Regions from separate parts of the Paenibacillus germinis genome, predicted to be linked through region 3. Evidence: predicted binding sites of a transcription regulator. Region 3 holds the regulator's gene; each other region holds the start of a gene.
What was found. The regulator Rex, encoded in region 3, represses fermentation and respiration genes when NADH is low (regulators of the CRP and FNR family bind a similar motif). The targets are predictions, from matches to a motif close to TTGTGAAATATTTCACAA.
Positions count from the first base shown of each region.

Region 1: the regulator Rex is predicted to act here: its motif matches at 969-986, upstream of GC102_RS33975 (cytochrome ubiquinol oxidase subunit I).
Region 2: the regulator Rex is predicted to act here: its motif matches at 3,929-3,946, upstream of GC102_RS29105 (DoxX family membrane protein).
Region 4: the regulator Rex is predicted to act here: its motif matches at 3,187-3,204, upstream of GC102_RS29065 (hemerythrin domain-containing protein).

Region 1 covers NZ_WHOC01000176.1:17,478-25,454, forward strand. The annotation lists gene GC102_RS33970 (helix-turn-helix transcriptional regulator) at 1-772, shown strand, start outside; gene GC102_RS33975 (cytochrome ubiquinol oxidase subunit I) at 1,173-2,522, shown strand; gene GC102_RS33980 (cytochrome d ubiquinol oxidase subunit II) at 2,519-3,547, shown strand; gene GC102_RS40915 (cytochrome bd oxidase small subunit CydS family protein) at 3,552-3,653, shown strand; gene GC102_RS33985 (transporter substrate-binding domain-containing protein) at 3,701-4,510, opposite strand; gene GC102_RS33990 (twin-arginine translocase TatA/TatE family subunit) at 4,658-4,837, opposite strand; gene GC102_RS33995 (ZIP family metal transporter) at 4,870-6,078, opposite strand; gene GC102_RS34000 (multicopper oxidase domain-containing protein) at 6,100-7,134, opposite strand; gene GC102_RS34005 (AraC family transcriptional regulator) at 7,802-7,977, opposite strand, start outside.
Region 2 covers NZ_WHOC01000156.1:20,335-28,311, forward strand. The annotation lists gene GC102_RS29080 (STAS domain-containing protein) at 1-32, opposite strand, end outside; gene GC102_RS29085 (b(o/a)3-type cytochrome-c oxidase subunit 1) at 124-1,788, opposite strand; gene GC102_RS29090 (cytochrome c oxidase subunit II) at 1,820-2,290, opposite strand; gene GC102_RS29095 (cytochrome c oxidase subunit 2A) at 2,333-2,497, opposite strand; gene mobA (molybdenum cofactor guanylyltransferase) at 2,605-3,210, opposite strand; gene GC102_RS29105 (DoxX family membrane protein) at 3,346-3,870, opposite strand; gene GC102_RS29110 (Ger(x)C family spore germination protein) at 4,078-5,199, opposite strand; gene GC102_RS29115 (GerAB/ArcD/ProY family transporter) at 5,224-6,342, opposite strand; gene GC102_RS29120 (spore germination protein) at 6,350-7,816, opposite strand.
Region 3 covers NZ_WHOC01000149.1:6,424-14,400, forward strand. The annotation lists gene GC102_RS27300 (AAA family ATPase) at 1-796, opposite strand, end outside; gene GC102_RS27305 (hypothetical protein) at 789-1,319, opposite strand; gene GC102_RS27310 (cell wall elongation regulator TseB-like domain-containing protein) at 1,434-1,928, opposite strand; gene GC102_RS27315 (amidohydrolase) at 1,970-3,265, opposite strand; gene GC102_RS27320 (DUF47 domain-containing protein) at 3,511-4,137, shown strand; gene GC102_RS27325 (inorganic phosphate transporter) at 4,201-5,202, shown strand; gene GC102_RS27330 (redox-sensing transcriptional repressor Rex) at 5,244-5,864, opposite strand; gene GC102_RS27335 (ATP-dependent DNA helicase DinG, 3'-5' exoribonuclease type) at 5,867-7,977, opposite strand, start outside.
Region 4 covers NZ_WHOC01000156.1:11,192-19,168, reverse strand. The annotation lists gene GC102_RS29075 (bifunctional diguanylate cyclase/phosphodiesterase) at 1-1,197, shown strand, start outside; gene GC102_RS29070 (methyl-accepting chemotaxis protein) at 1,817-3,100, opposite strand; gene GC102_RS29065 (hemerythrin domain-containing protein) at 3,268-3,810, shown strand; gene GC102_RS29060 (Crp/Fnr family transcriptional regulator) at 3,837-4,532, opposite strand; gene GC102_RS29055 (GAF domain-containing protein) at 4,825-5,289, shown strand; gene GC102_RS29050 (response regulator transcription factor) at 5,380-6,033, shown strand; gene GC102_RS29045 (PAS domain-containing sensor histidine kinase) at 6,026-7,132, shown strand; gene msrA (peptide-methionine (S)-S-oxide reductase MsrA) at 7,167-7,977, opposite strand, start outside.

The DNA.
Region 1 (7,977 bases), on a different contig from region 3:
GCTCCCGCCGATTACATTCACGGAAAGCGAAGCGGTTGCTATGTTTTTCGCCTGCCAATCGCTGCAGTATTTCGGTTCCCTACCTTTTGATGAAGGGGCTTCCTCGGCGCTTCACAAGTTCTACCATTACCTTCCTCCCGATATCAAAGAACAAATCAACCGGCTGAAGAACAAAGTGGTGATTTGGAACCCGCTGCGGTCCATGTCCGCTAAGTGCCTTCGCACCTTGATGCAGGCCATAATGGTCCGAAGCGTAGTGACCATCGAGTATGACACGGGCAAGGGAGCCGAGAGAAGAGACATTCAGCCGATCGGTCTTTATGCTAGTCAGGGCTACTGGTATTGTCCGGCCTACTGCTTCGAGCGCAAAGGATATCGCCTCTTCCGTGCGGATCGAGTACGCTCCGTCAGTTTGAATGATTTGCTCGCCTGCTTGGATGAGGTCGACAAGAAATCCATCTTCGATTGGAATGTCGACGAGCTGAATGCATCGGAGAAACAGGAACTAATCGCCACCCTGACACCAATGGGCGTTCGGTCCTTAGAGGAGAACGGCTGGTTTAATGAGTTCATTGAACACTATGAGGATGGAAGTGGTGAGATCCGTATGATGATCCCCGTGAACAAGGTGTCGTTTTATGCGGAGATGATTTGGGGAGTTGGAGAAGCTGCCAGGATTATTGAACCGCCAGAGGCGATAACTTATATAGAACAAAAGTTGAAGATGATGAGGCAGCAGTACAAGGTCCAATCCAAACTTATAAATTCATAGTAAAGGATAACTATAGCTTAACTAGGCTGCCAATCACTCGGCAGCCTTCTCTGTTTATTGAACTCTTGTTTTCCCTATTCCTTCTTGGAATCAATCTGATAACTTTGCGCCCGTCAAATGTTTCACCAGGTATTCATATACATACTGCTAACGTTAATAAAGTTGTAATACTTTGTTCAAACCGTATTCACATATTATGTGAAATAAATCACATACATGGCGTAAGATAGAAATATATAACAAATCAAATTGAAAACAGAAGGTGATACCACTTGAACCAATCTCGAAACCATGAAAAACGATTGATGTACCTGATGTTCATTGTTGCTTTTGTCATGTTACTTTCTTTTATCCGCAAGTTTTTTTGAACCTATGAAAACTACTAAGGAGATGAGTCCATATGCCTATCTACGATCCCGTATTTTATAGCCGTCTACTCACTGAGACCACACTGGCATTTCATATCATTTTCGCTACCATCGGCGTTGGCGTTCCGGTCATGATTATGTTGGCTGAGTTAGCCAGCATTAAACGTAAAGATCCCTATTATGCGTTGCTCGCACGAAGATGGGCTCGGGGTTTCGTTATCACCGTTGCTATTGGGGTGGTTACAGGTACTGCTATCGGGCTTCAACTCAGTCTGTTGTGGCCGAAGTTCATGGAGATTGCTGGGCAAGCCATTGCGCTTCCGTTATTTCTAGAAACATTCGCCTTTTTCATCGAGGCTATCTTTTTAGGCATTTATTTATATACATGGGAACGTTTAAAACCTATGCATCATCTCTTTCTACTCGTTCCTGTTGTCATTGGCTCCTCTGCCTCAGCATTTTTTATTACAACTGTGAATGCATTCATGAATACGCCGCAAGGCTTCACTCTAAAAGATGGCTTGATTACGAATGTACAGCCGATTCTAGCTATGTTTAATCCATCAATGCCTACCAAAGTAGCACATGTGCTTTCCTCTGCCTACATGACCAGCGCATTCATCTTGGCTGCTATAGCGGCTTACTCCCTTCTCAGGAAAAAGGGGGATACTTTATACGCAAAAAAAGCTTTAAAGCTGACAATTACTGCTGGGCTCGTGTTCGCCATAACTACGGCAATGATCGGTGATCTATCAGCCAAATTTCTAGCTCATAATCAACCTGAAAAGCTTGCCGCAGCCGAGTGGCACTTTGAAACGACTACGAATGCACCGCTCGTTCTTGGCGGTATTTTGACTGAAAATAATGAGGTTAAATATGCGTTGAAAATTCCGTATGCACTAAGTATTTTGGCAGGTGGAACTCCAGGAACTGAGGTAAAAGGGCTGAATGATATTCCGAAAGATCTCCGTCCTCCTCTATACGTGCATTATTTCTTTGACGCCATGGTTGCTATAGGCATGTTTGTGATTTTCGTTGCCATTTGTCATATGTGGTACGCACGCCAAAAATCCCGTAAACCTTATCCGAGATGGCTTCTAGCGATTATCGTTGTATGTGGTCCGCTTTCCATGCTAGGCATCCAATGTGGATGGTTTTACGCGGAGGTTGGTCGCCAACCATGGATTCTGCGTGGATATATGAAGGTAGCAGATGCCGCTACATCTTCACAAGACGTGGACACCATGTTACTGCTGTTCTGTTTACTTTATATGGTTTTAGCACTGACTGCGGTAAAAGTATTATCCAAACTTTTTAGAAAAAACGATGTTGCAGATGAACTGATTGCACTTGGTATTTTCGGGGGGAGGACCAAAGAATGAGTCTAGAACTTGTTGGAATAACTGTTTTGTGGATCTTTTTATATGGATATCTAATTGTGGCGTCCATTGACTTTGGTGCGGGTTTCTTCAGCTACTATTCGGTTATTACGATGAAAAAGCATATCATTCATAAGATCATTGAAAGATATTTATCTCCTGTCTGGGAAGTTACCAATGTATTCTTAGTTTTCTTCTACATCGGTATGGTTGGATTCTTCCCAGAAACAGCACGTTATTATGGGACTGCGTTACTTGTACCAGGCAGTGTAGCTATCATATTGCTAGCCATAAGAGGAGCCTACTACGCTTTCAGCAACTATGGTTCCAAGGATAACAAATGGTACATGCTGCTCTATGGAGCAACTGGCTTGCTCATCCCTGCAACCCTTTCTACGGTACTGACCATTTCTGAGGGTGGAATCATCGTCGAACAGAACGGCATGATTTTGCTAGATTGGAGTAAGTTACTTGGGAGTCCTTATACGTGGTCGGTCATATTGCTATCGCTAGTCAGCGTCCTCTATATTTCGTCCATGTTCCTTTCCTTCTACGCCTACAGAGCAAAAGACTATCTCGCTTTTGGAATTTTACGAGGCTATGCTCTTTTCTGGAGCGGACCTACTATTCTTGCAAGTCTGCTTGTCTTTTTCGCTATAAACCAGCAAAACCCAGAACATTTCCGCAACATGCTTAACCTTGGATGGATGTTCGGAGCATCATTTCTCTGTTTTTTAGTTGCCGTCTACTTGCTTTGGAAAAAAATAAAGCTAGGTCTATCCTTCATATTGGTACTTTTGCAATTTGCTTTTGCTTTCTTTGGTTATGGTAAAGCCCATTTACCGTATATTTTATTTCCATACATCTCCATTCACGAAAACTTTACGAATCAAGCAATGGGAACTGCGCTAGTCATCGCCTTTATTGCAGGGCTTGTTATTTTAATCCCATCTCTGTTCCTGCTAATGCGTCTATTTCTTTTTGATGCTGATTATGTACAAGGTAAATTTATAAAGAAGGGTGATTAAAACTATGGAAAACTTATTAATCCAATATGCTCCACCGATATTTGTTCTATTTTCACTTGTTTTTATGATTCTGTGGGTACCAAGGGCAGCCGACGTGACAGAATAATCAGTAAGGCGAAAAAGTCGACTATTTACTAGTCGACTTTTCTTTCCTTATGATTCGTGTTCAATATCCTTTTCCATGTCGTGTTTAAGCTCTTTAGGCATTTTTTCTGGTTTACTTCCGAACCACTTCGTATAGAGAGCTTCATAAGTTCCATCTTTGGAGACTGCTATAATGGCCTTATTGATCTTTCCCATGTACATGTTCCGCTTTTTAGCAACGATTGCGTAGCTATCTTTGTTGAAAACGTCCCCTATTTTTTTAACTTTTCCATCTGCTGAGTTTTGCTCATAATCTTGAATACTGTGCTCTTCAAAAATGACGGCATCAACGGTTTTATTTTTCAAATCATCGTATGCGTCGGAGATATTCGCATAGCTCCTTATTTTGATTCCTTTAATCTCACTCGCAAAGTAATAAGCAGTCGACCCGTTCCTTGTTGCCACCACTTTCTGGGCCAAGTCATCTTGGCCTTTGATCGCCACGTTATCTGATGTAGTAAGTATCGCTTCTCCCGATTGAAAATAAGGATCTGAATAGTCTAATTTGTTTTTGCGAGCATTCGTGACGGTCATTCCGGCGATTGCCAAATCCACATCGCCTGATTTCACACTTTTGTTCAACTCACCGTATTCCATGGGTACCCATTCATATTTTAGTTTCGCCTTTTTAGCGATGGCTTGCCATAACTCCACTTCGAAGCCTTTCTTCTCTTCCCCCTCTGTATACGTAAAGGGACGGTTGTTTTTCTCGATACCGACTTTGATCGATTCATCTTTCGAACATCCTGTGGAAGCTAATGTTACCAAAAGAACGACCAACAGCGTGATCCCCTGCTTGCTTCGAACTCGTATATTCATTGCCTTTTATGCCCTCCTTATCAGGTAAACAACGGTATTATTTGTAAATTGTTAATCGGTTATGCAGACTCGATTGCATATATTGTACAAGTTGTCACTCAAGGACATGAAAAAGACCAATCCGCAAAATGTGGATTGGTCTTCTATTCATTCTACTTTCTGCTTCTCTTTGGTATCTTCTTCTAACAATCCCTTCGTTCCTTGCCTAAACTCCTTAATCGTTGTACCGAATGCGCGGCCTAACTGCGGAAGCTTCGAAGGTCCGAATAAAAGTAACGCAACTGCAAAGATGATGACAATGCCTGATACGCCAATGCCTGATAGCATGATGTTCACCTACCCCATATATGGTTTCTGAATTAAAATTTAACCATGAGAGCTGTCACATACATAATAAGAATTCCTGCAGTTAACCCTCCAAAATTCATCCAAGAAACAGGAGAAAGACCCCTTTTCTCGGATTCTTTAAGAATCATTTTGGAAATGACATAAATAACTTGTAGAATGGCACCAGCGCCAATACCGAAGAATAGCGCGGCTAATGTATCATTAAAAATAAATCCGCCTGCCCAAGTTCCAATAATGGCAGGTCCACCGGCGATCAATGCTAAGGTAACAAAAGTCTTCCAGTTCGGACGATCTTTAAGCAGTGGTGCCGCGATTCCGACACCCTCCGTGATATTGTGAAGGGTAAAACCGATGATTAAGAAAGTTCCCAAAGCAGCTTCCCCGACTGCAAAAGCGGATCCAATGGCAAGCCCTTCGCCAAAATTATGAAGACCAATACCTGTGGCAATTTTGTTAGATACCCTTCTTCCATCTAAAGAACTGCGGTTTAGCTTGCGTTCATTTGACTGATCCACCGCTATTAAGAAGAGACAACTGAGCAGGGCACCAAACCAAACGAGTCCGGTACCTTGAAATACACCTGGAGCTTCTGAAGCCATTTCAAATCCTTCTTGAAAGGTGTCGATCACCAGAAAGAACAAAAGCCCTATCGTCAATGCGAGAATAGCATGCATCCCTCTAACTGAAAATCTACGTAGAAATGGATACCACATGAGTCCTAACCCAACCGGAACAACCCCTACGTAAAATCCTATTAATGCATATTGCCAAAATAGTTTACCATTTGGTTCAGGTGTTGCTGCTGCAGCTACAACTTCACCAGTGAAAATCAATCCATTTGAGGTGATAAGTTTAACTTCATGCGGATCGCCTTGCACCCAGGGGTAAGGGATTTTGACGGTTCCACGTTCAAATCTTTGTAAGGTATCACTTGGTGAGAATTCCGCATTCCAAAAGGCTCCATCCACAACGACTTGGGCGATCGTAATTTCCTCCGGTCCTGAATTAAGCACCTTAAGTTGGATTCCTTCATCATTGAGCGTTATTTTCTCTACATTAAGAACTTCAATAGGAGCAGCCGGCTCATTTTCGATTCCTGTTCCCACTTTTGCAATGGTAGTAATAATCGCAATTAGCAAAATTAGGGGGAGAATTCCCCATAGTATAGCTTTAAATTTGTTAGTTGAACCCTTATTTTCGGTTTGAACATTATTACTCATCGTACACTCACTCCTCCTTTCTTATTCAGCTATGAAGAAGCCCATCCAACCGAGCTCAGCAAATTCACTTTGATGCGCATGAAACATGTATCGCCCAGGTGCTGGGAATACAATTTCTAATATGCCTCGCTCTCCTTGGCATTGCATAATGGTATCTGTAAAATTAGGACGCGCCTCAGGATCCGCGCCAGTTGCATAATAATTAAAAAAGTTCGCATGAAGGTGAAAAGAATTTATGGGATCAAATTCAGTAAGATTGCTGAGATAAATACGTACAAGTTCCCCAACTTTCACCTTAATTGGTTCTTGCTGATAGGCAAACGCGTACCCATTCACCGTGTAGACTTCATTCTCCCCATCTAGATCCAGATCATAGCCATTCATAAGCATATTGAGTTCTTTTGCAGCAGCTCTTGGCTTTTTCGGATCAATGATGAAGTTACCATAAAGTCCTTTATGAATATGTCTGGCGAGAGGCGCAACATGACAATGGTAGACATGCATACCAGCAGGCTTAGCCTCAAACTCATAAGTGAATGAACCACCTGCATTAACTGCTTCCAGTCCATCCATGTTGGTAGGATGCATTCCATGAAAATGAATCGAATGCGGATGGCTCGTTGCATTGGTAAACTTCACTCGAAGGACATCCCCTTCGGTACAACGAATTGTAGGTCCTGGTATCGTGCCGTTGAATGTCCATCCGGGAAACTTGATCCCTTTCGCGATCTCAACATTATTTTCATATGATGAAATTTCGTATTCACGTAACGTTCTTCCATCAGGAAGCTTACTTACCTTTCCATAATCAAATGCTGTGAGTGCTTTCTGTGCTGCTTTAAAACCTTCAGTCACTTCTGTACTCGGCACATAACCATGCTTCATACCTTCATGCAACTGCTCTTTCATAGCATTATGAACGCTATGCTTATCCGCAGCTAATGTTGTTTTACCAAATGGATTCAGTAACGCACTGCCAATGACAGCAAAAGCTCCAGCGGTTCCCATTTTCAAAAGATTACGTCTTGATACCTTATCAACCGGTTTACGGAACATCGTCATGCCCTCCTATTTAATATTGCTTGTTTACAATTATTTTGTGTTAGGGAAACATTTTAGTCAAAAAAAATTTTATTTCCGATGGGACAAAGAGTTTACCAAGGGAAAAACCTTGACTTTACTATAAGCCCATTATCATCGTTTGTAAACCTATTTTTTTCCTAAAAAAATGCCGTTATTTCTATCCATCTCAAAAGAAAGCTTGAAAGCATAAAAACCGGCTTACACCGACCTTTGACGAGACTGTTTGTAAAGTTTGATGCAAAGTATGTTACGCCCTAGACGTAACTGGTTCAAACATTCGCTTGATCATTCGTGTCTTGTTGCATTTTGTACAACATTACGCAAGCTAATTCAAGTTTTCTGCGTTATTGTTGCAAAAAATACAACAATTCTAGCCAAAAGTAGCTCTATTGCCTTTAAAAACGCTGATTTGTTGTACTGAATACAACATCTTTTAGCTTGCCCCGTAGAAATCGAGGAAATTGTTGTACACCGTACAACAATCCATCCCAGTTCCCTAATTCCCCATTTCTATCACATCTCTCAACGCGCGCAAATCCCGGGCATGCGTTATCACTGTATGGCGGTATGTCAAAACCCCAACCAAAATAAATAAACCCCTGTTTTGTATGGTTACAAAACAGGGGCCTTTTCCATAAACTTACTTCTGAAAGGTTCTCGGCGAGCCTCCGAACTTTTGTTTGAAAGCTCGTTCGAAGTGCGTTAACGTATTAAATCCTGAGGCATAGCAAATTTCTGTGACAGGTATATCCGATGCCATTAATAACGATTTAGCAAAGTTCAAACGCAGTCCCTGTAAATAAATTTGGAACGGGA
Region 2 (7,977 bases), on a different contig from region 3:
TGTCCGTCGAACACTCGAACATCTAGAAACATTGTTACCCCTCCAGGTCCCTATTTCCCAGCCTCACTTCATTGTGAAAAAGCACCAGCTTTTATTCACATAAAATCCGGTGCTTCTTGCCTCTTACCAAGTGATAAACCCTTTGGAACCGACGCCTGGATGCATTATCATATCCATTAACGGTACCGTATAAGCAATCAATATCAGCGCCACCGATAAGCTGATCCACACACTCCAACGATCCAAATAGGCCGGAGTAGCTTCTGCTTGCTCCATCGCTTCGCCGATTGGATACTCTGTCACACCCTTTGGCGCCCGAAGCAGGGCGAAGACATTGTACACCATCAACAATACGCCAATGAATAATATCGTGCCGCCAATAGCCATGAATACATAATAGGGCATCCAACTTGCCGCATCCGCATTTCCCTCATAGGTCGTGAATGCCGTTCTCCGCGGTGCACCGAATAGTCCGACAAGATGCATCGCACCTGACATAAAGAACATGCCTACGCACCAAATGATCGTTTGAATAATCCCAAGCTTGTTCATGCGCTTAGTAAGCACACGTCCCGTTACGGCCGGAAGCAGCCAGTAAGTAATTCCGAAGAACGTGAGCGCTACACTAGTCGCAACCGTCAAGTGAAAGTGCCCTGTAACCCATAACGTATTGTGAACCACTGCGTTCATTTGATTACTTGCATTGATTAGTCCGCCTGCGCCAGCTGGAATAAAGATCAGCATGCCCAGGAATGGAGCGAAGAATCGCACATCTTTCCATGGCATGACTTTTATCCAACCGAACAGCCCTTTGGCACCCTTGGCACGACCATTTAACTCAAAAGTTGCAAATAACGAGAATGCGGTCATCAGCGACGGAACGACCACCATGAAGGTCAAGACTACCTGCAGGTACTTCCAGAATGAGCTAATGCCCGGCTCCATCAATTGATGATGAAAGCCAACCGGAATGGAAAATAGCAGAAGGAGGACAAAGGACAATCTGGCGAGCGCGTCGCTGTAGATTTTGCCTCCGATAATTTTCGGAATAATCACATACCAGCACATATACGCAGGCATCAACCAGAAATACACGAGCGGATGGCCGAAGTACCAGAACAGAGTACGGCTGAGCATCACATTAATCGTTTCCACCCATCCGAAAGACCATGGAATGAGCTGAATCAGCACCTCGGCAGCAACCCCGATGGTAGCAATTTGCCACATAAGGAACGTGATAACCGCCATAAACGCAAACAACGGAGAGATCTTGCCATGATGCGTCTTTTTCCAATACTTCAGTTGATAGAAGATGCCCCACCCGCTAATCCAGCTTCCTACCACCAATAGGGCTAATCCGATGTAAAAGTAGGGAGAAGCCTTCATAGGTGCGTAGAACGTATACAGTACGCTCGCTTTTCCTGTCAAAACCATCACTACCCCGAGGGCTGTTCCCACCGTCATTAAAGCAAATCCCAGCCATCCCATACGGTTAACAATCGGAAGCAGCTTTCCGCCTAACGTGTATGAAATGCCAGAGTATAGAAAGCCTATAATAAAATAGGTCGTAAATACGATCGCCATCAACACGCCATGCGCAGTAAGCAGTTCATAATAACCGATTCCGTATGGTAGCTTAACCGTCCCGCTCTTCACCAGCGTTTGCAGCAGCCCCGCGATCCCTCCGATGAGCAGTGCAAGGAATGCCACGATGATGTGTGCAACGACCAACTTCCCGTCTTTGAGATCGAATTTATTTTCAAACAATTCCAATTGTCCTTTCTTCATGCAGACTTCCACCCTTCTGTGCTTCTTCCCGTCATTTCACGATAATCGTCGTTTTCATATATTCATGCGCTCCACCGCAATATTCGTTGCACAAAATTAGGTACTCGCCTGGTTTCGTAAACGTATGCGTCACTTGGCTAATTTCGCCTGGAACAATCATCATATTTACGTTCGTTCCTGGAATTTCGAATCCGTGGACGACATCCTGGCTCGTTACTACGAACTTAATCGTTGCACCAACAGGCACTTCCATCTTGTCTGGGGCATATCCGAATGTAAAAGCAGTCATCACCGCTTCGTATTCTTTTTCTCCGGTCTTATATAATCCTAGTTTGTCAAAGGGTGCTGTCTCTGCTACTTTCGCGGGATCAATCCGATGATGATGCTCACTTGGCGGTTTTACCCCCATGGCAAACGCAGAAACACCCAATATGCCAAGGAATACGAACAGCATACTAATGCCAATTGCTAGCCAAATTTTCTCCAGTTTATGAATATGCATGGCTTAAACCACCCTTTTCTAATCGTGAAATGAATTACTGAACTACTGTCTGTACAGAAATAATAGAAATACAGCGACCCAGGTTATGGCTAAAAAAGCCCCAAGCAGCATGACCGATGCAAATGTGCCTTTCAATACGGGTTCTTGATCCGCCTTGTTTATTCTTATTTGTTCGGGCTGCTCATTGCTTAACTTTCTAATACTCATATCAGACCCACCTCCAACTTAAAATCTAGCTATCCTAATTCTAGGAGCATTCTGCCGAGGCCACTATGATTTATGTCACATTCCGTATATGAAAAGGGTACAATTCCTTACATCCCCGTCTTCACGGTGTGTTTGAAAGCCTCATAATCTTCCATGGTCTTGATGCTCGAAATGAATTTCAGATCGACACCATTCTTTTGCAAATATTCGTCCCCTAACTCACTCCAGAAAATATGTCCCAGTAAAGCAGAAACCCGAGTTTCACCTTTTTTGAGCAGAGGAAGAATCTTAGTCTTGCATTCTCGATCATAAATCCCATGCAGGGGAACTAAATTGCCCGATACAAGAGGAACTACAGCCTCAATGCCTTCCCGCTTTCTGTTCCACAAAAGTTCGGCAGCTTTGTAAGAAATAAAAGGCATATCACAACCAACAACCCATACCGATGAATGCTTAGCTAACGACAATCCAGCATGCATGCCCCCAAGCGGTCCATAGCCGGTGTGAAAATCCGTAATAATCCGTACCGAACGGTCCAAAATAGGAAGATACGACTTGGGATCGTTCGTTACAACAATGATTTCATCACACAATATCCTCATCCGATCCACTTGGCGAACAATGAGAGGCTGTCCACCAAAAGGAAGTAATGCTTTCAGTTCCCCATTCATTCGACGGTTTGCTCCACCAGCCAAAATGATGCCTGTAAGCATCACCATCACACTCCCTCTATCCCGTTTTGTAGTGAGAAAAAAACACCTACTCTTCTTCAGCGAACTGAGTCAAAGAGTAGGTTCTTTTTGAATATATGAACATCCTTTGTAAATTACCCGCTCCACTGTGCCCACTTATTTATACTTTGGTTTCAAATGGAATCTTTCGATTAGTTTATCAAACCATTTGTGAAGATACGGAAGGATCAGATGGTCAACGCCGAACTTGCCTGCGTTAGCGCCTGCGGCGATGATAAAGAATCCAAGAAGCATTAACCATGGGTTGCTGCTAACCGTTCCGGCGAACATATACATAAAGTTCATTAATAATCCAAAGAATATGGCTGTAGTCGTCAGTGCGCCTAGTATCAGACCCAAACCAACTAGCAATTCCCCCCAAGGAACCATAACATTGAAGACGCCCACATTAGGGAGGGCAAAGCTTTTCAAGAAAGCCACGTAATTCGCGTAAACCATATCCGTAGTTCCCGATTCAAGGACTGGTTTCGCAATTGCTCCTTTCAGATAACCCGCTGCGTCAAATGGCTTTGCTCCGGCGATTTTATGCCATCCCGCTGTCATCCACTCCCAACCAACGTACAAACGAATAATCGTCAACATCATCGCCGCGTAACGATTTCCCCTTAACCACTTCATCATTTGAACCATCTCCTTTTTTCTTTTCTGATTTCATTATATTTCGAAAAACCATGCCGGTATGTGAAATAGATCACACCTACGTACATTGAACATTGACAGTTAGATGCGAAGCAAAAGTATATAATTTATACTTTCTTATCTACTGACAAAGCAAAAGCTGCCCTGGACTAAGCCAATGGCAGCTTTTTGCTTTATGATCCTTCATTTTCACTCAATAGCACCGGTATGTCTCAATGTGAAATTTACACGAACGTTGATTTTTGCATCTCTGAACATGGGGTGCCACTTTGCTTTCGTTAGCTTTGAGTCTCTTACTTTACTCCGATAAACCTCCCCGAACCCCACGGCATCAGATTCATTCGATTGCAGACTCGCGATGAATGTTTCTATTTCCTCCTTCAGTTTTTTTCCAATTTCTTTCTCTAATGCAGGTATAGACTCGGGCTTATCAAAGGAATAAGGAGCCGAAATTTCTTGAAGATCACCGTGTATCGACACCGACACTATAAATTCTGGTACTTTCGTGTCAAGAAGCTTAATTTTACTGCTGCTTTTCACAGTGTCGAACACAATTTTAACCTCTTTATCTGGATGTTTCATGTACTTCGCTAAAAGTTCGGCGTCTGCTACGAGTTCGAAATTCCCCTCCTTCTTCGTATTGAGTAGTACTTTGAGCAGAAATCCTTGCCGCGGCGAAGCTTCATGAACCATGCGGTCATCATGAAACAATGCCAGTCCTTTGATATAAACTTCATTGCCCTTTCGTTTCAACAAAGGCACCACTGGATCTTTGCCTTCACTGTAATAATCACGAAGAAAATCTTGGAGCGTCGGGGAAGGAAGCTCCTCTCTCTCCGAGTTTTGTCTTAAGTTTTCATAGAGATACATGCCAATATTCGATATTTCCCGATAGCGATGCGTTAGAATATGCGAAGCTTCCTCATCGCTAACACAAAGGTAAATCATATCGCCGAGCGTTGGGTCACGGGACAGGGTATCAACCAGATCGATGATCCCTTTGGAGGCAAGCTTTTTGCCGTACATGACGACCCGCACTTGTCCTCCAACCAAGTATTTGCTAAGCTCTCGATTCGAAGAAATGCGCGAACCTTTACTGGTATATGCCGTGCTGGCTACGACCTGCGTCTTTTCTCTGGCGCTCGGATCGATTTTTTGCAAGACCGATGTTGTAAGAATGCGTTCTTTCTCAAGAGAGTCATATCCGATAATAATGCCGAGTGCCAAATTCTCCAAAATGAATGGTTTGACACATCCCGAGAACAAAACGACTGTGCCGAGCAATAGAGATAGACAAAACGGTCTTCTCACGCATTTCACTCCCCGAGAGTAATCCTAGCGTTGAACGGTTCTTTTTTTAAAGGCATGTACGGTTTTCACCAACAGAAAAAGAAGGGGTGGATAAAGAAAGATCACATAGGTCGATACGGAATTCAAGATAGAGTTCATCTTATATATTTGTCCGTGTTTTTGGAATAGAAAGGAGCATGCGAAAAGAATGATACAGAATACGGCTAACGTCCGCTTTTGATTTTGCTGAAAAACACGCTTCATTCCACGTAGGATGACCCATGTAAATAACATTAGATTGCATACTAGGATAAGCATCCAGATCGGAATCGCAATGTATTCGAATCGTTCCAGAAACGGAAAGCGGATGATTTTCAGAAAACTAAAAGTAGCCCAAATCGTTTTTGGCATCTGATTTTGACTATAATAAACGATAGAAATGACCATGAGTAACAAATAAAACAGGTTGCTAAGAAGAACACCTATTTGAGCGTAACGATTAGCGTTTTGTTGATCTCGAATGAACGGGTACAGAAAGAAAATGACCTCGAACCCCGCAAGCGTTAGCGGCATTTTACTCGCTCCTTGTAACAACTGGGAAGGAGATGCTTCCATGATCGGAAGCAAAAAACTCCACTGGGCATGCTTGATCGCCGCATAAAAAAATAGCGTGGTCATGATCCAACAAACAAAACCAAACAGGCACATGCCAATAATCACTCGAATTCCGCCAGTCAGACCATATGCAATTAGCGTAATGAGAAGCAGCATGAGGAGCCATGTTGGGAAATCGGGAAATATCCAGGACTGAACAGTTTCAATATACGTGCGTGAGATCGTCAAGACGTAGAACGCGAAATAGGTCATAAACAGGAGGCTAAGCATCCGTCCTATCCATTTTCCGAATAGTGCATAATGAATACCAAACAAGTCAGCAGAATCATAATGCGCTAGCGTGCGAATCATCAACCAAACGGAAAGATGTGCGGCCAAACCGGCCACAATGACCGAAATCCAAGCATCATGACCCGCTGATTTAAAGATAACTCGCTGGAATCCGAGCACACCCACCCCCAATTGGGCTTTACTGATTACAAAAACAAGTAGGAAAGCTTGAAACATTAAACCTTTCCTCGGTTTATCCGAAATCTCCATTTTTGTCATCACCCGTCTACTCGTCGATGTCTTTCTTCTGCTTCGCTTTATTCTTATTGAACCTTTGCTTATTCGGCGTGCGTGTAAAGGTAGAACGAGCGGAGAGAAGTGGAAAAGGAAGTCGAATAACCGTATCTACCATGTCCCTCCATCGCGGAGGAAAGATCGGATGCATATACGGATGTCCAAGACTCGTTAGACGTAAGAGATGCATGAGTAATAAACAGATCGTGAACACAATGCCGATCCCACCCCAAATTCCAGCAGCAATAATCATCGGAAAGCGAACAAATCGGATACTAATGCCCATTAAGTATATGGGTGTTGTAAACGAAGACAGAGCAGCCAAGGCGACAATCATAATTAAGATGTTGCTCGTAAATCCGGCCTGAACCGCCGCTTGTCCGATAACAATACCTCCCACGATACCCATCGTTTGTCCAACCTTGGTTGGTAGTCTAGCCCCGGCTTCACGTAGAAGTTCAATCGTAATTTCTAGAAATAACGATTCAAATAAAGGTGGAAACGGCACTTTGGAACGCGACTGGGATAGCGGAACAAGCAGACTAGGAGGAATGATCTCATAATGAAACGTTAATGCTGCAACATACGCAGGAGTCAAAAGGATTGAGATGAAGATAGCCAAGAACCTCAATCCTCTAATGAACATCGCTATATTCCAATGCAGGTAATGATCTTCCGGTGATTTGAAAAAATCAAGGAATGTACTCGGTCCTACAATTGCAAAATTGCTGCCATTGACAAGCAGAACGACTTTACCCTCCAATAAGCTAAAGCTGACACGATCGGGTCGTTCGGTTATGATCATTTGAGGAAAAATCGACAAAGAATTATCTTCAATAAGCTGAACCAGAAGGGTGCTCCCGATGACACCGTCTATTTCCAGTTCCGAAATCCGCTGACGCAGCGTATTGACGGTCTGCTCCTCTGCGACATCTTTCAAGTAAAGCAGTTGCACCTGAGTTCTCGTTATTTCACCAATTTCAAATGATTCATTACACAGGTTTTCATGAGCAATAATGCTGCGAACGATACCCAGATTCGTTTCCAACGATTCGGTGAACCCGATCTGAGGCCCGATCACATTCGTTTCGATTTCGGTTATGGATGGAGATCGTTTTGGTTGCTTAGATGTATTGACCAGTATGGCGTCTGTTTGTCCAACTTTATATACCACTGTCCAACCGCGCAGCAGCAAGATAATGACTTGCTCCATTTCACAAGTAAGGTCAGTCTGGCCAATAGGGATTGATTGAGCAAGTCCCTCCATCGAGAATGGTTCTAGCCGGGTTTGCTGTAGTGAGCTGAGTAGTTGATTGTTAACAAGATTTGAGTCAACTAAATTACAGAAATAAATGAGATTAAGGCCATCATTAGCATGTTTGACGATAAGATCCGAGCAATTATGGATCAGGCTTTTTAATGATTCTTCAAAAAGATCAACTGAATTCGGTAATTCCATACATATCACCTTTAACCATAGTATCCATATTTTCTCCATAGTTATGCATGGGAACAACGCACACAGCTTGAGTAAAAAGATTAGTCTAGACCCTAAAATGGCTAATGGCTTCGCCTTATAAAAAGGCGAAGCCATAGCTGTTCTAATTTATTCACATAAAC
Region 3 (7,977 bases):
CCAGCGGTTTATTTTTTACATGAATATCTAGAATGGAAAGACGTCCTTTCTTATCCGGTAAGTCCACTTCAATATGACGGTCGAAACGTCCCGGACGCAATAAAGCACTGTCGAGAATTTCTTTGCGGTTCGTTGCTGCAATGATCAAAATACGGGGAGCATCATTCGTATGAATACCATCCATTTCAGTTAATAACTGATTCAGCGTCTGATCGTACTCACGATGTTGACCACCATCACGTTTACCACCGATAACATCAATCTCATCAATAAAAATAATCGCATTGTCTTTGCCCTCTTTAACAGCGCGTGTTCGAGCTTCCTTAAAAAGGTCACGTACACGACTTGCACCGACACCGACGTACATTTCAACAAATTCACTACCTGAAGCGGCCATATATACAGAATTCGTATAATGCGCAGCTGCTTTAGCCATTAGCGTTTTCCCTGTTCCAGGAGGGCCAGTAAGCAGAATCCCTTTGAGTGGACGAATACCTAATTTCTTAATTTCTTCATGCTTGATTAGAAAATCAAGAGCTTCCATCAATTCTTTCTTAGCGCGATCTTGTCCGCCGATCTCATCAAACGTTAAATACGAAGGCGTACGATTTTTGCTTTTACGATCACCACCACCAGTAGATATCCCAGCACCGCCGCGGCCTTTAATCATGTAAAACAAGGAAACACCCAATACACTAACAAACAGGATAGGTATCACATTAACACCTAGGAAAACTAAAAAGATCAGTAGAACCGGTATAAATCCAATCCCAATTTCTTTATAAATTTTACTCATTCGGCCACACTCCTATCTGGGAAGTTCTAGGTAGCATGATGAATTTGGTGGCATCACCATCTGTCAAACGAATATATACATTAGTTTGATCCATTTCACTGTCTACTTTCATATTTGGAACACCCTCAGCGTATTTCTGCAGTGTTGTTGGAATGTCTGCATAATGCTTTGTCTCCATTGCTTGTGCTACCTCAAATAATGCTTTAGACCACCACTGATCCAGTTTCTCAGACGGGTTACTCTTCACATTTATATTCACAGAACGCTTGCCGATTATTGATGCACCTTCTTTATGAATACGTTCAACAACATTTCTTAAATTGGCATCTGGGTTTAGACTAACTTCTATGTCAACTTGGTTATTGTCCAATTTCATCGTTGAGCTCGTTACACCGGGAACCTTGCTAATGATATCAGATAATGGATTCTCCATAGCTAAACTTGTATAAGCGAACCAACCACCGAATAAAACTCCAGCAGAAATTACAACACTCATGACGACAGGTAAGAGACGCAGCTTCATCAGTCAACGTCCCCCTTTCTACACGTATTTTATTGCCTCATTTGCTATACGAAGAGTATATCACGCGATACATACATTAGCTTTATGAAATGAGTGGAAACAACAAAACTCAGCCTAATGCAGGCTGAGTCGGTACGTATCCATATAGAGTCCATCTTTGAATTTGTAATAATCATAGAAATAGCGAATACCGCTATTTTCATTCTTTTTATAGAAAACTTCCCAGACATAGTCATTACCAAGCTTACCTGGCAGCACACGTTCTATTTCAATCTCTGGAGCTTTTTTAAGCACGGTTTCCCGGACTTGCGCTTCGGAGAACGATTCTGCAGTCATCTCAGCGTGTATCCCTTTGTCTGAAACCCAAACGATAACGCCTTGCCCCAGCTTGTCTTCACCATAAACGATTTGAAGCGGTTCATCTCCATAGAAGAAATCCACCTTGGTTGCTTTCGTCATAATACTTTTCTCATAAGCTGTTTCTACCGCTTTGCGCTTATCATCCCAGTGCTCATTCTGAACATTTAAATAAAAGCGACTAAGCACTACACCAAGAGTCAAAATAATAAATACACCGAATGCTATGATCCTTGTTCGCTTCGCATTCATGAACGCCGCTCACCTCCCCAGACGAACTTACAAGGAATCACTTAGCCAATGAGCTTATCAAAGCATTGTTCAAACTCACGCTTAATTTTTTCTTCATCCAGTGTTAAACATTCACCCTTGCGGACAATCCAATTTCCGTCTACACACACATCAACTACATCTTTTGCACAGGCAGAGTAAACAATATGGGAAACGAAGTCCGTCTTCGGAAGGAAATGAGGTTGGTCGATATCCAGTGCGATAAAGTCTGCCTTCATGCCAGCCTGCAGTAGGCCTACATTGTCTAACCATATTGATTCTGCACCCATTTTTGTTCCCATTAGAAGCGCTTCTGCAGCCGGCACAGCTAGAGGATCGCCAGAAACACCTTTGTGAATCAACGCGGCGAGTCTCATTTCTTCGAACATATCCAAGTTATTATTGGAGGCCGCTCCATCCGTTCCAAGCGAAACCTTCACGCCTGCACGAAGTAGTTCAGGAACTCGTGCAACACCGCTAGCAAGCTTCAGATTGCTTCCTGGGTTGTGGGAAATACGAACATCATATTGCTTAAGGATACTGATTTCTTCATCTGTGAGATGAACACCATGCGCGATGAGCGTCGGTCTGCTGAACACGCCATGCTTTTTTAGGTGTGCAACGGGTCTCAAACCGTATTGATCAACATTTCCTTGAACTTCACGACTTGTCTCCGACATGTGGGTATGAATGGGCAGGTTTAAATCATGAGCTACTTGAACAATCCGCTCTATATAGTCTGGTGGACATGTATAGGGAGCATGTGGGGACATCATGGTCGTGATTCTTCCATTCGCACCGCCATGCCAGTTTTTTGCGAACTCGGTGGCTTCCTTCAATTTAGCAGCTTGTACGTCCGGTGGACAAAGACCAATAATTCCTCGGGTCAGCACACCGCGCATACCTGACTCTTCAACGGCCTTAGCAACTTCGTTCATATGGTCATACATATCTACAAAAGTCGTCGTACCGCCTTTAATCATTTCTAGAATAGATAACTGCGTCCCCCACTTCACATCTTGGGCGCTGAATTTAGCTTCCATTGGCCACATTTTCTCTTCTAACCAAATTTGGAGAGCAAGATCGTCACCGTATCCGCGTAAAAGTGACATCGCTGCGTGACCATGGGTATTCACAAGACCAGGCATATAAAGCTTGTTCGTACCGTCAATGACTTCGTCATAATTTTCTCGAGGTTCAGGTATTTCCTCACCGATGTATGTAATCTGGCTGCCCTCTATAACCATACAGCCTTTTATAGACGATTTCGCTTCATTATTTGAAATAAAAAGACCGTTCATAATTAATGTTTTTTTCATACTAAAAATCCCTCTCTATGCTCATTCTATTAAAGACATTGCTTTATAAACTTTACATCTTCGGGCTTGTAAAATCAAGGAAGCCAAATGATGTTAAGAAATTGTTAAATGTCACGGAATTTTCGTTGCTTTCAATGCAATTGTTATGATACTTTTAACTTTGTGAGTTTTTTCTACCATTTGGTCTGTTTATCATAAATATTCGATCAAAAACTAGTACATATAGTAAAATATAGGAGGATTATATGACAACGTTATTCACGAAAAAGAACGAAGTCGATTTCTTGCAGCTTCTCATCCGTGCTGCAGAAAACGCATTGCAAACTGCTCAACTATTTCGCACAGCCATGATGGGTGATAAACCGCCAATTGAGTATGTAAAAGCGATTAACGATTTAGAGCATGCAGGCGATTCCATTACTCACGAAATTTTTAAAGGTTTAAACAAAGTATTTATTACACCGATTGATCGTGAAGATATTATGGTTCTAGCCTCCAAAGTGGATGATGTAACAGACGGTATTGAAGCTACAATTGCTCGTTTCGACTATCTTTCTGTGTCCCATACAGATTCTTATATGAAAGAGTTTTCTGCTGTCATTGTAGATTCTTGCCAGCATATGCTGGATGCGTTCAAGCTTCTAGCGAAGAAAAAATACATGCAAATTCCTGAGCATACGGTTGCTATTAATTCCCTCGAGAATGACGGAGACCGTTTGATGCGCGAAGGGATTCGCCAAATTTTCATCACACGTAAAGACCTGTACGAAGATTTTAAATTAAAAGAAATTTATGAGCGTTTGGAAGAAACAACAGATGCTTGTGAAGATGTAGCCAATATCCTTGATAGCGTTGTACTTCGTTATTCATAAGGCACTTTCGTGTCCATGTTTACGAAGAAAGTTTTCCAAATGGAAAACTCTTAGGAGGAAATCATGTTAACTTATTTAATCGTTATCGTTGTGCTTGCCTTACTTTTTGATTTCATTAATGGATTTCACGATACGGCTAATGCGATTGCAACTTCCATTTCCACACGTGCATTAAGCCCGCGTGTAGCCATCGCAATGGCCGCCACACTCAACTTTGTCGGAGCCATGGTTTCCTCTAAGGTGGCCAAAACCGTTGGAGGAAGTATAGCGAACCCAGCCAAAATTGAAAACGGTGTTGAAATCGTCATTGCTACCTTACTTGCGGCTATCATTTGGAACTTGTTGACCTGGTATCTGGCGATTCCCTCATCTTCTTCGCATACACTCCTTGGTTCGCTAGCTGGAGCTGTTATCGCTGGCGCTGGGGTCCATTCGGTGAATTGGAATGGTTTTACTCAAATTATTATCATTTTGGTACTATCGCCCATTATTGCTTTCGCCCTAGGTTACCTAATTATGATTTTGATCAAATACATCGTATTATGGTCAGGCAACACATCTAGATCGAAGCTAAATCGCATATTCCGTACCTTGCAAATTTTATCCGCGGGATTACTTTCATACTCCCATGGTGGAAACGATGCACAAAAAGCAATGGGGATTATCGTTTTCGGATTAGTAGCGGCCGGTGTTCAAACGGATCTGGAAGTACCGCTTTGGGTGAAAATCTCCGCAGCTTTGGCTATGGGACTGGGAACGTCCATCGGTGGATGGCGAATTATTAAAACCGTTTCAGGAAAGATTGTTAAAATCGAACCGATTAACGGCTTTGCATCGGACTTAACGTCAGCACTTGTTATTCAATTCTCAACTCATATTGGTAAACCATTGTCAACAACACATGTTATTTCCTCCGCGATTATCGGAACAGGCAGTGTCATGCGTTTCCATGAAGTTCAATGGGGCACGGTTGGACGCATGTTGATCACTTGGGTTATTACGATTCCAATCAGCATCGCTCTCGCATTCTCGATCTACTTCGTTTTGTTCAGACTCATTTTCTAAAAATAAAGGCACGACCCAAGCAAATCGGGTCATGCCTTTTTCTATTCCAAATAATAAGCTAAACTTTGCAATTCGGTTGTAAAATCCGCATGATGCACTCGAACTTCGGGAGGAACCTTAATAATGACCGGAGCAAAATTCAATATCGCTTCAATCCCGCAGTCTACGAATTGATTGGCTACATTTTGAGCTTCGTTCGCTGGAACCGTAATGATGCCGATGCGAACGCCTAATTCAGATAAAACACTCTTCATCTCATGCATCGGTTGAACAATGAGATTGTTGATCGATTCCCCTGCTTTGCTTGGCATTGCATCAAAAACAGCGACAATTTTCATATCATTCCGTAAGTAAGTATTATAATTGCATAAAGCACGGCCTAGGTTACCCGCTCCAACAAGAGCAACTTGAATATGGCGATCCAACTTCAGGATCTGTCTAATCTTCTCAATTAGATAAGCAATATCGTAACCGATTCCCTTTTTGCCGAATTCCCCGAAATAAGCCAAATCCTTGCGAATCTGTGCCGGATTCAGATCGAGTTTTTGACCCAAATCCTGCGAAGATACCGTCGAAACATTTTTCATTGCAAGTTCATTCAGAAAGCGTAAATAAATGGGCAGCCTCCGAACGACGGCTTCCGATATTTTTTGTGTTTTCAACTTTACGCCTCCCCCATCCACTCTTCAATCCTAGGTAACATTTGCTCGGTCGTCATATGTTCTATCTTCGGACCAGGCAATGAATAAAGGAAGTGCTTGCCATAATACGTATCAATGACACGAGTATCATAGATGATAACGATGCCTTTATCGGATGCACGTCTGACAAGTCGCCCAAAGCCCTGCTTAAATCGAATGACAGCCTGTGGCACAGAAAATTTCATAAATGGATTCTCATTGCGTTTTTTTATATTTTCACATTTCGCCTCGACAAGAGGATGATTTGGCGGTTGAAACGGCAGTCGTATAATCGCAAGACAGCTTAGCGCATCTCCTGGAATATCGACACCCTCCCAGAACGAGCTGGTGCCCAGTAGAACGCACATTTTGTTATCTTGGAACATCCGGGTCAGTTTACTCCGATTGCCGCTATCAACCCCCTGCCCGAGCACGGTAATTCCATGTGGCTTCAAGAGATCCTTCATACCAGCATAAATTTGCTTAAGCATACGATTCGAAGTGCACAAAATCAACATACGTCCTTTGGTAATTCGCGCAACATCACTAAGCGACTCAATAAGTGCGTTGATAAAAACAGGATCACCGGCACCTTTGATTGTTGGGAAGTTCCGAGGAATGACGACGAGAGCTTGTTCTCTATAATTAAATGGAGACGGCAATTGAACGGTTTTCAGCTTGCCCGATTCTTCATCCTCAGGGATAACTAACCCTAATTGATCCGCTGAATATTGAAAAGATTTATTAACAGACAACGTCGCGGAGGTCAGGATAATACTGTCTTTAGTCTCAAAGAAATGCTGCTGCAGCAGACCACTTACATCCGTTGGCACCGAAACAAGCTGCAGCGACTTTGATTTGGCATAGGTGCCCGCTTCCATCCAATACACATAACCCTCATCGGCCATTTTCATAAAAAAGTGCAGGGCATCTCGATGGTTGTACAATTCCTTTACCGTGCCATTCAAATCGGTGACTAAACCTTGGACCCCGAAAACTTCCTGCATGTCCTTCACTTCATTTAACAATTTATCCAGCGTGCGGAGTAAATCATTCGCATTCAAATAAATATTGTCTTCCATGATCAGAAGCTCTCGCCACTCGGGTGGAAGCGTTTCGGGCTTCATCCGCAGTACGTACTGTGAGTTTTCAGACTGCGAAGGATCGCTCCTAGAAGATAACAGTTCATAGAGCGCTTCGCTGAGCCGATCCCAATCCTCTTTGATTTGCACAATTTTGGGAAAGAGCCCGTCAATGGTTTGACTCCAAGCAGCCGCGCGTTCCGGCTGCTCATCCGATTTCTGCAATCGAAACCGCAGCATCGGTAATTGGCCGCTTCGATTATCTTTATAAAGCCATAGCAACGAATGATAAAATGCGGAAGAATGCAGCTCAATACCAAGATGTTTACTGGCCACTTCTTCGAAGTGATGAGCCTCATCAATGACAAGGTGCTTGTAAGACGGTAGAAGACGGTTCTCAGCCTTCATATCCGTGAAAAGGAGGGAATGGTTCGTAATGATCACATCGGCCGTATTGGCGTCATTCCGAGCGCGATGATAGAAGCACTTCTTGTACCAAGGACACATGCGATTCAAACAAGAATCAGTGTCACTTGCAACCGAATACCAGAATTGAGCACCCTTATTTCCAAAATGCAGCTCCTCTTCATCTCCATGCTCCGTCTCACTCAGCCATACAACCATTTGCGCTGCCGTGATCGGATCTTCCTTGCCATTCTCGTAATCACGTGTTGTTAGCTTTGTCTCAAATTTACGCAAGCATAAGTAATGACTTCTGCCTTTGAGTACAGCAGCTTTGAATGGGATAGGGAAAATCTCCTTCAAGAGAGGAATATCCCGCTCACGGAGTTGTTCTTGCAAGTTAATCGTATGCGTAGAGACGATCACTTTCTTCTCATACTTGATGCCATAATAAATAGATGGTATTAAATACCCTAGTGACTTCCCTGTCCCGGTTCCCGCTTCAATCATCAAATGCTGATCCTGCTCGAGTGACTTTTCAACTTCCCGGATCATCTGCTCTTGGGATTCGCGGTCTTCAAAGATCTCGAATTTTTCTCGTAAGGCTGTTT
Region 4 (7,977 bases), on a different contig from region 3:
CAAGGCCACTCTGCTGCCCTGATGTTTATTGATCTCGACCATTTTAAGCTGATTAACGATACATTGGGACATGCAGTTGGAGATCAACTGCTGCAGAACGCTAGCAAAAGGCTGGAAAGCTGCGTTCGATCCAGCGATACGGTATCACGATTGGGCGGTGATGAGTTTACTGTTATTCTACCCCACATTGATGAAACCGAAGACGCGCTGCTTGTAGCGCAGAGAATACTGGAGGAGCTAGCCCTTCCTTTCTTGATAGCCGAACAGGAGCTGTTTATAACAGCAAGTATTGGAATTAGCATTTATCCCTTGAATGGGATTGATAGCGAAACCTTAATCAAACAAGCCGATTCGGCCATGTATCGAGCCAAGGAACAATCCAACAATTATCAGTTGTACACTTCAAATATGAACGCAACCTTCTACCGGAAAATGAAGCTAGAAAACGGGTTACGAAAAGCATTGGAAAAAGATCAATTAAGAATTGTGTACCAGCCGCAAATGGACATTCGAACGGGCCGGATCAACGGCATAGAAGCCTTGCTTCGCTGGCAGCATCCCGAAATGGGAATGGTGTCACCGAACGAGTTTATCCAGATCGTAGAGGAAAATGGTCAAATTGTCGAAATAGGAGAATGGGTGCTGCGCAGTGTTTGTGAGCAGAACAAGGCCTGGCAATCTGCAGGCTATCCTCCATTGAAATGTGCTATCAATCTGTCGCCCCGACAGTTCAAGAATAAGAATTTGATTGAAAAGGTCAAGCAGATATTGGAGGAAACGGAGCTAGATCCGAGTTATCTATGCTTCGAAATTACCGAAAGCATTAGCATACACCAAATTGAGTCGGTACTGACGGTTCTGCATGATTTTAAAGAGATCGGATTGGAGTTAGCTATTGATGATTTTGGCAAGGGACATTCCGCTTTGAGTTACTTGAAAAAGTATCCCATTGATATTTTGAAAATTGATAAATGCTTCGTTCAGGGCATTGAAATGGATCGAGGGAACGCCTCGATTGCCAAGGCCGTGATTGATATGGCCCACGGTTTGGGGCTCCGAGTGATAGCCGAGGGCGTGGAAACGGAAGATCAGTTGGCTTTTCTCAAGGACCTCCATTGTGATTCGATACAAGGATATTGGTTAAGCCGACCGCTGCCTCCCGAAGGGATCGAAGCGTTTTTCAATATACAAGAATGACTTTCTTTGAAGCCTGAAATTGTTGTATTTTTTGATACTGTCGATTCATTCATTCATGGAGGTGCCCTAAATCGGAAACAATCGTCATATATGCTGGGTTGAGGTTGCTGGATGAATAGAACCACATTCGCTGTTGAATGATGTTGTAAAATGTGCAACAATTTCTGCCTAAATCTCGCCTCTTTCCCTTCGTTGTTGCATAATGTACAACAATTTGGTCCTATAAAAGCCGTTTCGCAAGAAATGGGCTCGAAATGTTGTAGAAAATGCAACTTTAAGTTGTAAAATAGCCTTTGGGCATGTGAATTGTTGTAGAAAATGCAACATTGTTAACCACTATGGTCCATCTACCCTCACAAAAGCTGAATGACACTAAAATCGAATTTTGAAGTTACGCCTACCAGTGGTGAGGAAGCATAATGAATCAATAGGCGGCCTCTTTTTAGCAACATTCGATTCGATAGCGTGGATAAGTAAGCGAAGGTTTCTGCATTAAGGCTTAGGGCGTAACCGTTATTTCATGGATGACCAAGCTCGATCCAGCGTACGATAAAAGCCTTCCTACATGCTACAGCAGCGCATGTAGGAAAGCTATTTTCATCCAAGGACAGAGACTGATTTATCTCACTTTAAAGATTTCAATTTGTTTCTTTAAACTGGCGGATTGATCTCTCAATACATCGGAGGATGCAGCGATTTGCTCCATCACGGCCGTCTGTTCCTGTGTTGAAGCAAATACGCCCTTCGCGCCTACAGATATTTTGGAGGCAATGTCGGTGACATCTCGAGCTTCGTTTAAGGTGAGCTGTACTTGATCCGCTTGGCTCGAGACCATGGATGCAATATGATCCACGAACTGATCGACCTGATTTGCTTCACCAACGATACTTTGAAGCGCTGAAGCGGTTGTCTCCCCATTCGCGGTTTCTTTATTGACCATTTCGAATTGCTGTGTAATTTTCGAGACGACATTCTTGACCTCAGACTGAATTTGATCGATAAGCTGATTAATGTCATGAACGGCCTGCGAGCTTTGCTCGGCGAGCTTCTTCACTTCACCAGCCACTACGGCAAAGCCTTTGCCATGTTCGCCGGCTCTTGCAGCCTCAATAGAAGCATTCAATGCTAATAAATGGGTTTGGTTGGCGAATTCACCAACAACGCTTGAAATTTCGCTGATTTGCTTCGCATTGCTTTCCAAACGTCGAACAGTATGTATGGATTCTTGATTAGAAATCGCAAGGCTTTGCATCCCATTAACTAAAGAATGAATCACTCTTGCACTATCCTTAATGGTAATAATCATTTGCGTCGTTAAATGCCGGGCATCATGGGCTTTTTTATTGATGTCATCGGTGGTTCTCATGATTTGTTCGACGGACATGAACATGGCTTCCGAGGATTTCGACTGCTGTTCAGCTCCATGGGATATGTCTTCAATCGTCGTTGTTATCAGCTCCACATGAGCTGCAGCATGTCCAATCGCTGATCTCAATTCATCCACATGCATATCGGTCCCTATGAAGTTGACTGAAATTCCATCAATGATTTCTCTTAAGTTTCCGATCATCAGCGAGAAAGAAAGGCTGAGTTCTCTTAATTCATCATCTGATTTACTTGGAGTAATCGTAATTTGTAAATTCCCTGCGGAAGCTTCATTAGCTGCATCTGTAAGCTGGAGTAGGGGTTTAATGAACCATTTTGCCGCAATCCATCCTAGAAATCCTGTCCAGAATATACCCAAAGAAAGGGTGATCCAGATGAACAACCAATCCGGCATGTAATCTTTAAATAAACCTTGCAGGGTAAAAATAAAAAAAGCACTTGTCCCATAGGTTACGGTGGATACTAACGTGATGCCAAGTACCATTTTCTTGACTATACTCCATTTAAATTTCTTCATCTTCGTCAGTCCCCATTCTGCCTTTTCTGTGATGATTTCTTCCAATAAGCACTTTCCAAAAATATAGCAGAATCTTAAAAACGTAGATGTGATGTTTCTCACAGCGATAATCTGCAAAGAATTTATACTAGAAATAGAAGCAAACGACGTATGTTGGAGGGATGAATATGGCACCACTTTCAATAACCTGCATGTTAGGAATAGCCTCATCCAACCCAGATGAACTTGATTTTGCCACGGATCGTCTGAAGGAAGAGCATAGCCAATTAAGACAGCAGCTAAAGGCTCTCGAACATAGCGCTAAGGAAGTGAGTCTGCTGGATAATCCTGCTGAGGGCGTTCAGGTCTTGCAGCAGCTAAGGCAGCAAACCGCTGATTTTGTGGAGGCACTGGAGCGCCACGCCGAATGGGAGGACCAGCAGTTGTTTCCATTTCTGCTTGATTATTTTCACCGGCAATCGGCTCCATCGATAACGCCCTCCTTTTGGGTACTGGAAAAGGATCATCAGCTGGCGATTTCATTTATCCAGACCTTCCATGAAACCATCATCGATTTAACGCCAATTGTCATCAAAAAACAGCTGATTGAGGCTGCGGCGCATCTCATACAGGCCTGTTTAATCTTAAATGATCACTTTACGATGGAAGAACAGCTCGTAATTCCTTTAACGGAGAAAGTGCTAACGGACCTTGAATCATTCTTTTCATAGTTAATTGGACCATTTCAATCGGGATGCTACATGCGGCAAATCTCTTTCGGGCAGTTTTCGCAGTGGCATACATCGCGGAGATAGGTTAAATCCTTAATCACAATTTGGCCATTTTGTATCTCAAGAGCATCTTCCTTTTTCATATCACTCAACATCCGATTGACACTTTCCCGAGTAGCTCCAATCATATCGGCCATTTCTGTATGATTGATCTTGTAATTGATCAGCGTATGCTCACCGTTTGGAACGCCATAAGAATTACTGAGTCTGATAAGTAACGAACAGAGGGCACCTGGTTTTCCGTACATCATTAAATCGCGGAACTTCGTTTCGGTCATGCGGTGCATAAGCCCCATCCATTTCATAAACTCAATGGCCAAATCCCCATGCTGCCAAAGTAAGACTTCGAGGTCTTTGCGTTGAATGACCCCAATCTCACAATCAGCTGTTACTTCTGCACTATAGCTTTGTACAGAGTTCTGAAAGGGATCGATCTGACCGAATAAATCACCCGCCTGATGCAGCGATATGATGAAGCTTTTACCCGTTTCCGACAGCTTGGTGATGCGCACTCCGCCTTTTATTACGTAGTACAATTTATCCGCGACATCACCTTCCCAAAACAGATAATCACCTTTCTCCGCATGCTTCACATACATAATGCTTTGTAATTTATGGAAATTCTCTTCAGAAAAAAAGGCTAGAATACCGTTAACAGCCATCTGTACCAACTCCTCAACGTTTCTTTGTTATCTCTATCTTAACGGGTTCAGATGGTTTTGTTTATCGGGGGTTCTGCTGATCTTTAGAGGGGAAACTCCCTATTTGGTGTGAGATAAATCACAGTTAATCCTTAACTTTCCTGACGACTCTGAGGTGATTTGCAGGTGAATAAGCGCAATGTCCTGATTGCGAAATCAGGGTTTTCCCTGACATACAAGATGAGTGGAAACGTCTACAATGTTAATTAAAATAAATCGGCTCTGGTGCAAAGAGGAAATGGAGGTGGTCTAGATGGCTCATGGGGATGCAACCATCATAGAAGAGTTGGAGCGTTTGCGAAGCCTAACGTCAAGTGATTTTATCGCACTGGCGCCATTGCACGACAAAGCCCAGCGCATACGTTGGAAATATGCTTCGGGCAGCAGAAATGAACGCTATCGGCAAATGGTGATTAAATCGGGTCAAGGATTAGCTGGTTCCGTCCTGCGTCTCGGCCGATGGGTGAAGCTCGATGACTCGCATCCTGACTCCGATCAAGTGCGACGTAATTGTCCTGTCCTACTTGCCGAGCAGCTGCAGACTGCAGCCGTATTTCCAATTTTGACGGATTCCGATAGTCTGTTGATAAAAGGCTTGCTGTTCATCGGAAAAAGAACACAGCCCAGATATGCTCAGGCAGAGCTCCTTGTCGTTCAGGAAGGTCTCCCTGCTCTGGCTTGGTATCTGAAGGACAATACAGGGGAAATAGTAAAATGAGTTCCATTACCGGAATTCATTTTATTTGTTATTATTAATATAATATGAGTGATGATAGGGTAGTTCTAATCGATTTATTGGAGGATGGGTATGCTTAAAATTCTAGTAGTTGATGATCATGCCGTAGTCAGGTCGGGATTAATGAGCCTGCTGAATGGTAAGCATAGCATGGAAGTTATCGGAGAGGCTGCCGATGGAAAAGAAGGCATTCAAGCAGCCGAATTGCTTAAGCCGGATGTCGTATTAATGGATTTAAACATGCCCCATGGCATGGATGGACTTACAGCGACAACAGAATTGAAGCGCCTGATGCCGGATTTAGCGGTGCTGGTTCTGACGATGCATGACGATGACGAGTACCTGTTTAGAGCAATTCACGCAGGCGCCTCAGGGTATATTTTGAAAAGTGCTCCGCATGAGGAGCTGTTGACTGCCATCCGCTCAGTAGCATCAGGAAACGCCTATCTGTATCCTACAGCAACCAAACGGCTGATGAGTGAATATATAGAACGATTGAAGCATGGAGAAAATATCGGTCCTTACGAATCCCTTTCTGAACGTGAAAAGGAAGTTCTGTCTCTGATTGCCAAAGGATTTTCCAATAAAGAAATAGCTGAACAATTGATTATTAGCGTAAAAACAGTTGAATCGCATAAGAGCAACGTGATGGAGAAGCTAGGGCTCAAAACGAGACCAGAGTTGGTCAAGTTTGCGGTGAAGAAAGGATTGTTGAATTTTGAGTAAGGATGTAAATAAAGAGTATCCAGAAGTGATTGGTGAAAATGTAACGGAGCTTATAGCCCGCATGGATGATTATATTACGGACTCCATGTTTCAAGCTGATCTGAAACAGTCTCTCAAGCAGCTGTCCAATGTTAAGTTTGCCCTAGATGAATCTTCCATTGTTGCCGTCACGGATCATAAAGGGAAAATTCAATATGTGAACGATAAATTTTGCGAAATCTCCCAATATTCACGTGCTGAACTTCTCGGTCAAGACCACCGAATTATTAACTCGGGTTATCATCGGAAGGAATTTATGACCCTCTTGTGGCAAACGATTACCTCTGGCAAGGTATGGCGCGGAGAGATCAAAAATAAAGCGAAAAGTGGTGGATTCTACTGGGTAGATACGACGATTGTGCCATTCGTGGATGAGCAAGGGAAACCCTACCAGTATCTTGCGATTCGTAACGAAGTGACGCAATTAAAGCGTGTCGAAGAAGAGCTGCAGCTTATGATGTCGCAAGTCATGCAAATTCAGGAGGAAGAACGAAGAAAATTTTCGCGTGAGCTGCATGATGGTATCGGGCAGAGTCTGTTCTCACTGTTGATACAGATGGATAGAGTCATTGGGGAAAGTGAGCAGTCTGAAATAGTCGGGCTTAGGCAAGTTGTTTCCGGAATCATTGAGGAAGTTCGCAATTTGGCGTGGGAAATCCGTCCTTCTGTTCTGGATGATTTAGGTGTAGTGCCGGCCATTCGAACCTATATAGAAAATTACACGGGGCATTACGGCATACGTGTCTTACTTGAAAGCAATTTGCGTAAGCGACTGGGAGCTTTGGAGGAAACGACCATATACCGCGTTATACAGGAGGCTCTTACCAACGTAGCCAAGTATGCAGATGTATCAGAAGCTAAGGTGTTCGTTCATGATAAAGATTCATTCGTTGAAGTGCGCATCGAAGATCGGGGAAAAGGTTTTATTCGCATTGGCGGCTCCAAAGGAGTGGGGCTATTCAGTATGGAGGAAAGAGCCAAGAGCATTGGCGGTGAAATCGCTATTCATTCTGAATTAGAAAAAGGGACGACGATCACCCTGATTGTTCCGAAGAGGTGAATCATACATCCCTGCGGAGAGTTTTGCTGAGCTCTTAGGAATTAAATTGCTTGACAAACAAGCCATATCCTCTTGCTTCAAGGTCATTTCTCGGAATGAATTGTAAAGCTGCAGAGTTAATGCAGAAACGCAGTCCCGTGGGCTCGGGTCCGTCGTTGAACACATCGCCTAGAAAGGAATCGGCATAACGGCTCCTGACCTGGGTAACGACCGAGAATAAGTCACGTTTTTCTTTAAATATAATATGGTCTGGCACCAACGGTTTCGTAAAGCTAGCCCAGCCCGTACCCGCATCAAACTTGTCTTTGGAGCTAAATAATGGCTCACCCGAAACAATATCCACGTAAATACCTTCTTTTTTGTTATCCCAATACTCGTTGTGAAACGGCTGCTCGTCCTTATCATGCTGAGTTACGTCGTATTGGAGCTTAGTCAACGTTTTCAACTTTTCTTCTTTGTTAAAATCTTTATATGCATTCATTTTTTCGGGAATCACGACCCGATCTTTACCCCAAGTTTTATTCAAAAATGCAGCCCGACCAGAGCCGAGTTCATTTACCTTGTAGCTGATTGGATTTTTTTTGAAATAGTCCTGATGTTCCTCCTCCGCTTTGTAAAACGTTGATGCAGATAAAATCTTCGTTACAATCGGCTTATCAAACTGTCCCGATGAACCTAATGCCTCTTTGGATGCTTCGGCCATCTCTTTCTGTTCATTGCTATTGTAAAATACGACGGAACGATATTCGTTGCCACGATCAACGAATTGACCATCTGCATCCGTAGGATCGACGTTTCGCCAGTAAACTTGAAGCAGCTGGTCATACGTAATCTGATCCGGATTA